Regions from separate parts of the Paenibacillus antri genome, predicted to be linked through region 4. Evidence: riboswitches for the same ligand, from Rfam matches in the RefSeq annotation. Region 4 holds a riboswitch; each other region holds the start of a gene.

Region 1 (3,246 bases), on a different contig from region 4:
ACCCTTTCCCCGCAGTGATCGGAAGAGAATAATTTAACTTTTTCATAAGTTGGGAAGACCACGCGCCCGCCGCTAATAAAAACATATCGGCTTCTACCCAACCGGTATTGCATCTTACCCTCTCCACTCGAGCATGGTTATGGACGATATCCGTTACCGCGTCGTTGGTTTTCATTTCGACTCCATTGACCTGCAGCCAATCGATCAGTCCGTTCACCATACTCTCGGGACGAACATGCCGCTCTTTAGGCAGGAATAACGCTCCGGCCAAGTTCGCCTTCATATGAGGCTCCATCTTTAACAATTCGGCCCCGGTAACCAGCTCCGGACGCGGCAAGCCGATACGTTCGACTTGTTTCAAGTCCTCGTACTTATGCTGCAAATCCGATTCGTTCGAGCCCAGGACGAGGAGTCCTTTCCGGTGCATTTCGAATTCGACGCCGTCGTCCACAAGCTCGTCAAACAACTGAAACGTATCCTTGCTTATATGGAAACCGGCATCGCAAGCCAATTGATACTTTTGTTCGTTACAGTAACGCATAAACTGAATTAACCAGGGCGCCAAGAAAGGGACTGCACTCGGTTTAACGTATAAGGGGCTGTCTTTCTTGAACAGCCACTTCATGGACGTTCCTATCATTCCAGGCCCGGGCAACGGTCCCGATAATGTCGGGGAAACCCACCCCATATTGCATCTGGAAGGACCTTCGCCCGGATTGCCTTTATCGATAAGGACTACTTCTTGATTTTGTTTGCGCCAATAATATGCGCAAGCAAGGCCAATAATTCCACCGCCGATAATTGCCAACTTTGCCATGATGCTCCCCCATTCGATTCTCGACTATGGGGGTTTAGATCTGATTAGATCCCCCTTAACCCTTTGCCATAGCCGAGCGTTTCGCCCTGATCGATAAATCACTGCAGAACCTTTCATTGCCGAAGCTTCGTCGCTTGCGAGAAACGCCGCCAAATTCGCTACTTCTTCAGGAGAAGAAATTTGCCCCATCGCTTGCAGAGCGGCTTCAGTATTCGGATCCTCGCTGAGCTGTCTCTCCAGCAACGGAGTTTGCATATTGCCTGTCCAAACGACATTAATACGTATGTTATCTTTCGATCGGGCCGCCGCTTTGCTTTACCATTTGCTGAATCGCATACTTTGCCGTAGGAACATGCCAGTAAGATTAATGTTACTGATTTTATTCCAATCTGCAAAGCTAATTTCGCTAATAAATTTGGCTTGTCGATAATACCCGCATTGGCATGAACGCTGTACTCCTCTAACCTCTGCCCCTCTTCATTCATGTGTATGGCTTCTTGAAGGGTTAGATTGTCCGGCAGAATAACGTTAACGCTGCTCTCTGCGATCAGGACCGGATATCCCCCCGGCAACCCGTTCGGATCAGGGGCATGCACTACCTTTCGATCGAAACGGTTGGCCATCGCTTCTAATACATTCATTGCGGAAGCGGCGGTCATTAGGTCATATCGGCGATCGCGATGAAGCTAGCTCCTCACCTCCTTCGTTAAAGTCGGCTGTCACGAACCGAATACACCTTTTTGAAAACGCAAAAAAACCGTTCGAAATCAATGAATAGACGGTGGGTTCCCGTCGTATTCGGCAGCTGGCGAGCGTCATGGATGAAGGTATCCACCTTAGCCCCTATTAGCTTTGCGTCCTCACTTTTCAGTAAGTTTGCCATTGTCGTACGATGTGAGTATTAGGTTGTTATCGTTTACCATCACACTATCAATTTTTTTGTCGAAATAGAAGTAGGTCCGTGTAATTATTTTCAATGTTGAATAGCCCCCCCCCCCTTCTCCTTCCAACAGTAAGGTTCCGTCCTCCGTAACTTCCCTTCGTTCGGTACAAACGATCCCTCTTGCCGCGGAAGGATTTATTCCCTTTATTTGTAACTATACTGCCCAGTTACTTCAACCATACCGCTATCATAATAATGATGGGTTCCAGTTGTAAGGTAATTATCTGTTATAGGGTGTCCTTTAAAATTTTTATTGAAATACTTTGGGAAAATCTCGGATCGTTGTTCTTAAATGATTGACTGAACTTTTTTATGGTTACTCGTTAATCGCCATATATCTTCACCATATTTACTCCAATCTGCTAGGTTGTTGGAATATCGTGTTCTACAACGTAAATACAGATTTCTCTTTCAATACTTTACCATTAAACTATTCTGCCCAGTTAACGTAGCGAGGCTGCCGATCAGTGCGCCGGCAGCCACATCATGTTGTTTATTGAACGAAACAGGTAAAATGGAAGAAAGCTACGAGAAGGGGGCATGACGGATGACGAATATAGAGGGGGATCCGGCTCTGCCGGAAGTGCATGATGAGAAGAAGGAAAAGGTACGGAAATTCAACATCCTCAACCAGCTCGCTTTGAAGGGTCAAACGGTGCTTGCCGGTTCATCACTGATGGAGTTTTTCCCAATCAACGAGATGCAGATGAAGCTGGAGACCCGATATTGCATCTATAATCGCGGCATTGCCGGATATGTGACGGCAGATTTACTCGCGTCTATGGAGGCATGTATCTTCGAGCTGGAGCCCTCCAAGCTTTTCATCAACATCGGAACCAACGATATCAGCGCACCCGACTATCGACTGGAGCATCTGCTGGCGAATTACGATGAGATTCTGACCCAAGTTGCCCGGCGGCTACCGGGCTGCCGTGTGTACGTCATGGCGTATTACCCCGTGAACGCCAAGGCGGAGTTTCCCTTCGTGCCCAAAGCTTCCATGGAAGAGGTGTTCCAGCGCAGAACTAACGAGGCGATCCGTGAAGCGAACCGGGCGATCGAGCGGCTTGCGGCTAAGCAAAACTATACCTTCATTGACGTAAACGAAGGACTGACGGACGAGGAAGGAAATTTGAACGCGGATTTCAGCAGCGACGGAATTCACATGTACGCGAACGGATATGCCGTCATCATGAACAACTTGCTGCCCTATCTATAAGTGCGGTAACCATGAATATACTTGAACTTGAAACGGGACAGACTGTGTGTGATCGCAGCTGTCCTCTATTGCGCTATGTCTACAATAGGGACAAGTTCTTGTCGCGCATCTAGAAGGTTTTGTTCCGTTAAACTGCCCAGTTACTTCAATGAACAACGGTAGCCGTTAGTGTGCCAGCTGCCGTTGTGTCTTGTGGAACTATCGTCTCCGTTACCGTAACAATCCCACCAATCGTACAAGTATTTAGCTCTTCCATTATAATTTGGT
Region 2 (3,246 bases), on a different contig from region 4:
ACGGTCGGCACGGTCGGCACGGTCGGTACGTTCGGCACGGTCGGCACGGTCGGCGCCGTCGGCGACGACCCCTCCGGAGCGCTTACAGGATCGTCCGGCTCCGTACCAACGCCGCCGCTCGCCCCTTCTCCGCCGATGATAATCTCGGTCACCCCTTCGGACAGTTCGTATCGGACTACGGTCTGCTCGAAGCTGACGCCCTCGATGTGAACGGCCGCGAAGAGAATCTTGCCTTCCCCCGTTACCGCGATCGCCGCGTGCACGACGATCTCTTCGACCACGGAGCCTTCCGCAATGTCGATTTTGGCGGCGGAGACGACGGTAACCATACGGAAATCGCCGACGAGACGAACCGAGGCGGACGCTTCGGTCGTCATGACCTCGACCTCGAGGAAGCCCTGCGTCGCGTTGTTTTCCTCCAGCTTTACGCCCGTCTTTACGACAGTGCGATGGATGACGGTGCCGCCTTGCGCGACTAAGCGAACCTCGCCCGTCACTTTCTCGACGATCACGTCGTTCAAGGAGGAGTCGGAGATCACGATGCTGTTCTCCCCGCCCCCGGCGACGATCGTTCTCCCTTCCACCGTCACGCGGTCGAGATACACTTCGCCTTCCCCGATCCCGGGAGCCAAGTACAGATCGCCCTGAATCACCGTGTTTTTCAACGTGACGTCCGGACTGCGGACCGTTACGTTCCCGGCCACGACGGTTTGCTCCTCGTCCTTCCCGAAAGCAGCCGGTTTATGTAGGATCTTGCCCGCCGCCCTGTCCAGCAGCGCGACGGCTTCGGCCCGCGTGATCGGCGACGCCGGACGGAACGCACCGTCGGGATACCCTTGCAAATATCCTTCGGCCGCGATCGCGTCGACGTACCCGATGCTCCACGCCGGGATGTCGCCGCGGTCCGTAAACGCGGACGCAGTCCCGCCGCCTTCCGCCGCCGCTTCCAGCTTCAGCAGCGCAGCAACCATTTTCGCAGCCTCTTGTCTGCTGATTTCGCGATCCGGACGGAACGTGCCGTCTTCGTACCCGGACGCGTATCCGGCCCTCGCGGCCTTCGCGACGTCGTCGGCGAACCATGCGTCCGCTTCGACGTCCAAGAAGGCGGAATCCGAAGCGTGGGCATATCCGTATACGCGATTGACGAGCGCGACGAATTCCGCCCTCGAGATCGTCTCATCCGGACGGACGCTCCCATCGGCGTACCCTTTCACAAACCCGCTGTCGGCCCATTCCGCAAGCTGCTCCTTGGCCCAGCTTTGCTCCATGTCCGTAAATACGGGCGGTTCTTGCGCAACGTCCCCCGCGAGCGCGCTCGCCGGCGCAAGCGAAGCGAGCGACAGGCAGCCCGCCATCAACAGGGACAACAATTTTCTAATAGCCAACTCGGTCTCTCCCTCTCCTGTGTCGAAAATGTAGTCAAAAAAGCAGTCAAAAAAATAGACTCTCCCCGTTACCGGGAACAGTCTATTGTTGCGGATGATGACGATCTCCATCGGTAACCCGGCGATCGTAGCTTATCGGAAGGATAAGCGGTAGACCCGTAGCTTTGCGTCCATTGCTTTCGCAATGTTTGCCTTTAGTTATTTAGTTGCATGCCGAACGTTCCGCAATATTTCTTAAGCTCCATTTTACTGTTGAAGGATGTCGAACGCAATCGATTTTTGCTATATTTTGCAATAATAAAGAAGACCCGAGTCCCCCTTGGGGGCATCGGGTCTTCGCTTCGTTACTTCTGCGTCACTTCGCTGTGCACGGACAGCTCGCCGTCTTTCTCGTCGATGAGCACCGTGTCGCCCTTCTTGATCGTGCCGCGGAGCAGCTCCTCGGACAACCGATCCTCGATGTGCTTCTGGATCGCCCGGCGCAGCGGACGCGCGCCGTACGTCGGATCGAAGCCTTCCTTCGCGAGGAACGCCTTCGCCGAATCCGTCAGCGAGAAGTCGATGTCTTGCGACTTCAGGCGCTTGCGCAGCTCCTCGGACATGAGCGAGACGATCTCCGAGATATGCGATTGCTCGAGCGGATGGAACACGATCGACTCGTCGATCCGGTTCAGGAACTCCGGACGGAAGCTCTTCTTCAGCTCCGCGAGCACCTTCTCGCGCATCGCCTCGTACGCGTTCTTCGTCTGCTGCGCCGCGTCGCCCGTCGTGAAGCCGAGCGTCGCGTTCTTCTTGATCGTGTCCGCGCCGACGTTCGACGTCATGATGATGAGCGTGTTGCGGAAGTCGACCGATCGCCCCTTGGAGTCCGTCAAGCGGCCGTCCTCGAGCACTTGCAAGAGGATGTTGAACACTTCCGGGTGCGCCTTCTCGATTTCGTCGAGCAGCACGACGCTGTACGGCTTGCGGCGCACCTTCTCGGTCAGCTGGCCGCCTTCCTCGTAGCCGACGTATCCCGGAGGTGCCCCGACGAGGCGGGACGTGGAGTGCTTCTCCATGTACTCCGACATATCGATGCGGATGACCGCATTTTCGTCGCCGAACATCGCTTCGGCAAGCGCCCGCGCCAGCTCCGTCTTACCGACGCCCGTCGGTCCAAGGAAGATGAAGGAGCCCATCGGACGCTTCGGATCCTTCAATCCGGCGCGGGAGCGGCGTACCGCTCGAGAAATCGCCTTGACCGCTTCGTCTTGGCCGATGACGCGGTTATGCAAGATTTCTTCCATCTTAAGCAAGCGCTCGGTTTCTTCCTCCGCCAGCTTCACGACCGGGATCCCGGTCCAGCTTGCGACGACCTGGGCGATATCGTCCGGCGTCACCTCGGAGTCCGTGCGGCCTTGCTTTTCCTTCCACTCGTTCTTCGTTTCCTCGAGCTCGTCGCGCAGCTTCTGCTCCGTGTCGCGGAGCGAAGCGGCCTTCTCGAACTCTTGGCTTTGAACGGCGGCGTCCTTCTCCTTGCGGATATCTTCCAGACGGGACTCGAGCTGCTTCAGGTTCGGCGGTACCGTGTACGTGCGCAGGCGCACCTTCGAGCCCGCTTCGTCGATCAAGTCGATCGCCTTGTCCGGCAAGAACCGGTCGCTGATGTAGCGGTCGGACAGGCGCACCGCTTGCTCGAGCGCATCGTCCGTAATTTTCACCCGGTGATGCGCTTCGTAGCGATCGCGCAGGCCGCGAAGAATGAGGATCGCTTCGTCGACCGTCGGCTCGTCGACCGTGATCGGCTGGAAGCGGCGCTCGAGCGCGGCGTCCTTCTCGATATATTTCCGATACTCATCCAGCGTCGTCGCCCCGATGCACT
Region 3 (3,246 bases), on a different contig from region 4:
GGCGGTTTCCCCGTCCACGTGGCAGGCCAGCGTTCGATCGCTCTTCAGACTCAGGCGCGCGCCGCGCAGCATCGTAACATACGGCAGCGAGACATGCGCGCCGCGATAAATGAGCGGGAAGTGGCGCAGCAGCCGCAGCCGCCCGAGGCCGTGCACGACGCACACGTCCATGACGCCGTCCGTCGCGGACGCGCCGGGACAAATATGCATCCCGCCGCCGAGATACGGCAAATTCGCCGCGACGACGAGCCAGACGTCATCGAAGTCGTACGATCGGCCGTCCAATGCGACGTTGACCCGCGCAGGACGATATGCGCCGAGCGCCGCCAGTACGATCAAACCGTAGGAGACGGCGCCCAGTCCGATCTTATTCATCCACCGCTTCCACGGAGAGCCGTTCGACCTCGCGGCCACTTCGCCGTCGAAGCCGGAACCGAACGAATTGACGAAGACGCGCCCGCCCGCGCGGCCGACGTCGATCTCGAGCCGATCCCCGCGCACGAGCGCCTCGACCGCCTCGCTCGGCTCCGAAGGCAGCCCCATAGCCCGCGCGAAATCGTTGCCCGAGCCGGCGCCGATATGCCCGAGCGCCACGTCGCTGCCGAGCAGCCCCGCCGCGACCTCGTTCACCGTGCCGTCGCCGCCGATCGCCGTGATCGAATCGTACGACCGATCCCGGACCATCCGCTGCGCGAGCGCCGTCGCGTGGCCGGACGCCTCCGTCCGAAAGACGTCGTACGGCACGCTTCTTGCCGAAAGCTCCCGTTCGACGGCGGACCAAACCTTCGCCCCTCGCCCGTTGCCGGAAGCGGCGTTCACGATAAACCCAAGCCTTGCCATGAGCAGCGTTCCTCCGTGCGTCCGCGCGTCAGACGAGAATATTGATGTCGAAATCTCCGATCCGCTCGACCGATAACGGGATGCTGACGGCCTTCTTGCCCCAATCGATCGCGCCGTCGCCGACGAGGCTCGGCGGCGTAATGTCGACGGCGATGCCGTTGTGATACAGTATCGTGCTGGCATTGCCGCTGATCATATTGCCCAGCTCCGCTACGGCGCTCCGGCACATGTCGTCGAGCTCCGTGACCGCATATCCTCCGAGCATCGTCGAGACGATATTCATCGCCATCGTGTCGGGGAAGCCGAACAAGATCTCCTTCTCCATCTGGCCGTGGATGCGGATTTTAAGCCATACGTAATCTTCCGTATATCGCATTTGCTTTAGCTGTAATTTGCCCACGGTGGGCTTCACTTGAACGATCGTCTCGAATACTTGTATCGAAGAAGTCAAGAACGGGTTAATGAGTTCGGCCTGCATGAAGATCTCCCCCTCTTTGTCCATTTTCGCAACAAAAAAACGCCCGAATCGCCGGGCGTTCATTCGAGAACGAACGAAACGTCTCCGCAATTTCGGCAACCCAGCTGCCTTAGCTCAGCCTTAGGCCTGTGGCTTTGCGCCCCTACCTTTCGGAAGGTTTGCCTTTTCGATTTAGAAGACTAGTAATATGGGCTTATTCTACCATACAGGTCATACTTTGGCACTATAATAATTTAGTTTGCTTACATTTCCCATTTTATTTGTCGATCAGCTGCACGTCGACGTCGACGAACAGCCGCTGGTTCGGCGTTCCGCGGTAAATCCCCTTCACCGGCACGATATCGAGATAATCGCGGCCGTGACCGAGCTTGATATATCGGCCGTCGACGCGGTTATTGTTCGTCGGGTCGAACCCGAGCCAGCCGGTGCCCGGAATATACGCCTCCACCCATGCATGGGACGCCTGCTCGAAATCGGCGGCGCGCGTCTGCAGATCGCCGATGAAGTGGTACCCGCTCGCGTATCGCGCCGGAATGCCCGATAATCGGCATGCGGCGATCATCAAATGCGCGAAGTCTTGACAGACGCCGGCTCGCCCCTCGAGCAGCTCCGCGGGCGTTGTGCCGATGCGGGTCGCGTTCGGCCGATACTCGAACTCCTCGTAAATCCTGGAGACGAGCTCCATCGTCTGCTCGTAGACGCCCGCGCCAGGCCGCCCGCACGACGCCGCGAACGCGGCCACGTCGTCGTTCGCCTCCGTGTAAGGCGTCGGGATCAAATATTCGGCGTACTTGTTCTGCACGGCGTCGTCCGCGAGCGTCGCCCAATCCTCTTCGGGCGTCAACACTCGCTTGCGCACCCCGTCGTTATCGTGCGTGACGACCGTCGATTCGGACCGAATGACGAGCTCCCGATGCGAGTTATTGACGGTGAACGCATGGATCCGGTTGCCGAAGCCGTCCTCGTAGGTAAGGAGCGGCGCGTTCGGCTCGATCGCGACGGAGTGGTGGTAACAGGATTGCCGATAGTTCGTACGCGGAGCGAGTCGGATTTCATTGACACTGTCCGTGACCGGCTCGTCGTATCGGTACGTGGTGACGTGACAAATTTTGAACTTCATGCGCCCGCCCCCTGCTCCTCGCGAAAGAACGCATTCCCGATCAAGCCTCCGAGCCCGTGGATGACCGTCATGCAATGCACCAGGTTGTCGTGAAGGGAGGCTTCTCCGCCATCGGTTCCTTCCAGCCACGAAAGCTCCGCTCTCGCCTTGACGACGAGCCGGATCGCTTTATCGTACGCCGCGTCGGAGCTTTCGAGATTGCGGAGCGAGCGAAGCTGCCCTTCCAGTTCACCGAGGCCGAATTGCACCGAACGGGGAAACTTCTCGTTGAGGATGAGCAGAGAGACGACGTTTTCCACTGAAAAGAGATCCATATGGAGGCGCCGGAACACGTCCGCGCCGCCGATCGCCCGCACCGCGGAAAACAAGTAAAACTGCGTCTTCTTCGGGTCCTCCAGAATCGAGTGATAGACCGAATCGAACAGCCTTGCCGTATTTTCCGCCCGCTCGAGAAACCGTCCGCTCTCCATCATATGCCAGTGACGGTCCCGCATCATCGTATGATGCGCCGCGCCGTAGAACGCGCCGAGCCATTCCTTCACGCGCTTCAGGAACAAGAACGGCGAATCGAGCAGCAGTTCGTCCGTCTCGTTGCTCTTGAGCCAGAGCGCGAAGCCGTTCAGGATATCCCACAGCTCCTCCGGCAGCCGGTCGCGGATCGCTTTGAGATTCGAACGCGCCTGATGGACGCAGGATTGGATCGAATTCATATGATTCGGATCCAGAATCATGTAGTGCAACACTTCGCGTTCGCCGTACGTGCGATACACCGTTTCGAACACCGCCGGGTCGCCCAGCGCCTGTACGA
Region 4 (3,246 bases):
GGTCGCGGCGAACTTCGCCGAGCTGAAGGCGAAGGGCGATGCGGCGGCCGCGGCATGGAAGGAGCTGTTCGCGAAGTACCGCGACGCGCATCCGGCGCTGGCCGCGCAATTCGAGACGGCGTTCGCGGGCGAAAACCCGGCGGGCTGGGACGCGGCGATTCCGACGTTCGACACTAGCGAGAAGCCGATGGCGACTCGCGCGGCGTCCGGCAAGGTCATCAACGCGATCTCGCCGAACCTGCCGACGTTCTTCGGCGGCTCCGCGGACCTCGAATCGTCGACGAACACGCACCTGAACGACACGGGCAAGTTCCAACCGGGCAGCTACGCCGAGCGGAACGTCTACTTCGGCGTGCGCGAGTTCGCGATGGGCGCGGCGATGAACGGCATGGCGCTGCACGGCGGCGTGAAGGCGTTCGGCGGGACGTTCTTCGTGTTCTCCGACTACCTCCGTCCGGCGATTCGTCTCGCGGCGATCCAGAAGCTGCCGGTCGTGTACGTGTTCACGCACGACTCGATCGCGGTCGGCGAAGACGGCCCGACGCACGAGCCGATCGAGCAGCTCGCGGCGATCCGCTCGATGATCGACGTCACGGTCATCCGCCCGGCCGACGCGAACGAAACCGCGGAAGCGTGGCGCTACGCGTTGTCGAGCAAAGACCGTCCGGTCGCGCTCATCTTGACCCGCCAAAACCTGCCGGTGCTCGCGGGCACGGCGGAGAACGCGCGCGACGGCATCGCTCGCGGCGCATACGTCATCGCGGACGCGCCGGCGGGCGCGAAGCCGGCGGCGCAAATTATCGCGACGGGCTCCGAAGTGCAGCTCGCCGTGGACGCGCAGAAGGCGCTCGCGCTAGAGGGCATCCACGTTCGCGTCGTCTCGATGCCGAGCATGGACCGCTTCGAAGCGCAAGACAAGGCGTACCGCCAATCCGTCATTCTGCCGGACGTGAAGGCGCGCCTCGTCATCGAGATGGCTTCGCCGTTCGGCTGGCATAAGTACGCCGGCGACGAAGGAGACATCCTCGGCATCTCGACGTACGGCGCATCGGCGCCGGGACCGAAGGTGATCGAAGAGTACGGCTTCACGGTGCCGAACGTCGTCGCCAAGGTGAAGGCGCTGCTGAAGTAGATTCGACTTACCGCTTTATAAGCGCATAAGCGCGATTCGCGCCGCTCCCCCTCGCAAGAGGGCGGGCGGCGCTTTTTCGTCGAAAAAGTATATCATCATCCATGAAATAGCGTTATAATGATTTTGAGAGAATGATTTGAAAGACCTAGTAGAATATACATCCTCAGGAAAATTAGGCAAACCCATTGAAAATTGGGGGCGCAAAGCTATAGGGGCTAACGTGTTACACTATGCCAGCCAGCTGCCGAACGTGGAAAGAGTCATCCGGCCCTTTTATTCGGCCGGATTTTTTTGTCTCATTCGTTGTCCTGAATGCATTCGAAAGGGGAAGCCTCGTAATGAACACCGATGAATCCGTGATAAATATTTTGATGGTGGACGACCGCCCCGAAAATTTGCTCGCGCTGGAAGCGATCATCGAACGGGACGACTATCGGCTCATCAAGGCGTCCTCCGGCGAGGAAGCGCTGAAGTGCCTCTTGAAATACGACTTCGCCGTCATCTTGCTCGACGTGCAGATGCCGGGCATCGACGGCTTCGCCACCGCGAAGATCATTAAGGCGCGGGAGAAGACGAAGAACATCCCGATCATTTTCATTACGGCCAATTACATGGATTCGAACCATATTTTCACCGGCTATTCCGTCGGCGCGATCGACTATATTTTGAAGCCGTTCGATCCGATCGTGCTGAAGGCGAAGGTCGAGGGATTCGTAGATTTATATAAGCTGAATCAGAAGTTGCTTCGCCAGAGCGAGGCGCTCGCCGAGAAGTCGAAGGAGGTCGAGCGAGCGAACGCGGAGCTGCGCGTCTCCGAAGCGCTGGCGAACGTCATCAGCGGCACGTCGATCGATTCGATGCTCGTCATGGACGGACGCGGGATGATCCTGCGGGCGAATCCTGCGGTCGAAACGATGTTCGGTTATAGCGAAACGGAGATGGTCGGCGACACCGTCTTCTCGTTGTTTCCGGACGAGTCCTCGCGGAAGATCGTCGCGTCCGCGCTCGAAGCCGTCGCCCGGATGGATCTCGCGCCTTCGATCGAACCGCACGCGGAGATGGTCGCGACGCGGAAGGAAGGAAGCGCCTTCCCTGCGGAGGTTCAATTCGGCAGCCGGTACGTGTCGGACCGCTGCATCGTCGCATGTACGATTCGAGACGTTACGAAGAAGAAGCGCGACCAAGAGACGATCGCGCATATGGCGTATCACGACGGGCTGACGCAGCTGCCGAATCGCAGAAGGTTCAACGAGCGGTTAGCCGAAGCGCTGCACGCGGCCAAGCGGAGCGCCGGGAACTTGTCGATGATGTATTTGGACATGGATCGGTTTAAATATGTAAACGATTCCTTAGGACACGCGATCGGCGACAAGCTGCTGAAGGAGGTCGCCGACCGGCTGGCGGGCTGCATGCGCGCGGGCGACTTCGCGGCCCGAATCGGCGGCGACGAATTCAGCGTACTGCTGCCGGACACGAACCGGGAGACCGCGCTCGAATGCGCCGAACGAATTCTCGAAGCGTTCCAGAAGCCGATCCACCTCGACCAGTACGAATTGTTCGTGACGACCAGCATCGGCATCAGCGTCTTCCCGTACGACGGCGACGACGCGCAGCAGCTGATGAAGAACGCGGACGCGGCGCTCTATCGCGCGAAGGAGCAAGGGAAGAACCGGTACAAGGTGTTTCATACCGGCATGAACTTAAGCTCTTATCGAAACTTCATGCTGCAGAACGAATTGCGCAAGGCGATCGAGCGCGAGGAGCTCAGGCTCGTCTACCAGCCGCGGATCGACGTCAAGACCGGGGCGGTGACGAGCGCGGAGGCGCTGCTTCGATGGAAGCATCCGAATTGGGGCACCGTGCTGCCTTCGGAATTCATCCCGCTCGCCGAGGAGAGCGGACAGATGGCCGAGCTCGGCGAGTGGGTGCTGCGGACGGCCAGCAAGCAGAGCGTGGATTGGCAGCGGGCCGGCATCGCGCCGATCCGCGTCGCGGTGAACTTCTCGGCCCATCAGTTCCTGCATCGGGACGCGGGCGAGCGGATCCGGCGCATTCTCGAACAGAACGAGCTGCGTCCCGAGCTGCTGGAGATCGAGATTACGGAGACGGCGCTC

The links. A riboswitch is a leader RNA that binds a small molecule or an ion and turns the genes downstream of it on or off. The one in region 4 is predicted to bind cyclic di-GMP.
Region 1: it holds a riboswitch for cyclic di-GMP, as region 4 does, so the genes downstream of both, FE782_RS32765 (hypothetical protein) here and FE782_RS12145 (EAL domain-containing protein) in region 4, are expected to answer to the same signal.
Region 2: it holds a riboswitch for cyclic di-GMP, as region 4 does, so the genes downstream of both, FE782_RS30325 (S-layer homology domain-containing protein) here and FE782_RS12145 (EAL domain-containing protein) in region 4, are expected to answer to the same signal.
Region 3: it holds a riboswitch for cyclic di-GMP, as region 4 does, so the genes downstream of both, FE782_RS21715 (chemotaxis protein CheX) here and FE782_RS12145 (EAL domain-containing protein) in region 4, are expected to answer to the same signal.

The regions. Positions count from the first base shown of each region.
Region 1 covers NZ_VCIW01000004.1:343,498-346,743, reverse strand. Annotated here, with positions in the region: gene FE782_RS09220 (NAD(P)/FAD-dependent oxidoreductase) at 1-817, opposite strand, end outside; gene FE782_RS33270 (SDR family oxidoreductase) at 842-1,072, opposite strand; gene FE782_RS32765 (hypothetical protein) at 976-1,476, opposite strand; cyclic di-GMP riboswitch class I at 1,615-1,708, opposite strand; gene FE782_RS09210 (GDSL-type esterase/lipase family protein) at 2,308-2,979, shown strand; gene FE782_RS09205 (alpha/beta hydrolase) at 3,235-3,246, opposite strand, start outside.
Region 2 covers NZ_VCIW01000034.1:38,375-41,620, forward strand. Annotated here, with positions in the region: gene FE782_RS30325 (S-layer homology domain-containing protein) at 1-1,385, opposite strand, end outside; cyclic di-GMP riboswitch class I at 1,495-1,588, opposite strand; gene clpC (ATP-dependent protease ATP-binding subunit ClpC) at 1,730-3,246, opposite strand, start outside.
Region 3 covers NZ_VCIW01000016.1:165,842-169,087, reverse strand. Annotated here, with positions in the region: gene FE782_RS21720 (diacylglycerol/lipid kinase family protein) at 1-840, opposite strand, end outside; gene FE782_RS21715 (chemotaxis protein CheX) at 869-1,318, opposite strand; cyclic di-GMP riboswitch class I at 1,410-1,491, opposite strand; gene FE782_RS21710 (transglutaminase family protein) at 1,575-2,438, opposite strand; gene FE782_RS21705 (alpha-E domain-containing protein) at 2,435-3,246, opposite strand, start outside.
Region 4 covers NZ_VCIW01000006.1:216,839-220,084, forward strand. Annotated here, with positions in the region: gene tkt (transketolase) at 1-1,132, shown strand, start outside; cyclic di-GMP riboswitch class I at 1,298-1,381, shown strand; gene FE782_RS12145 (EAL domain-containing protein) at 1,471-3,246, shown strand, end outside.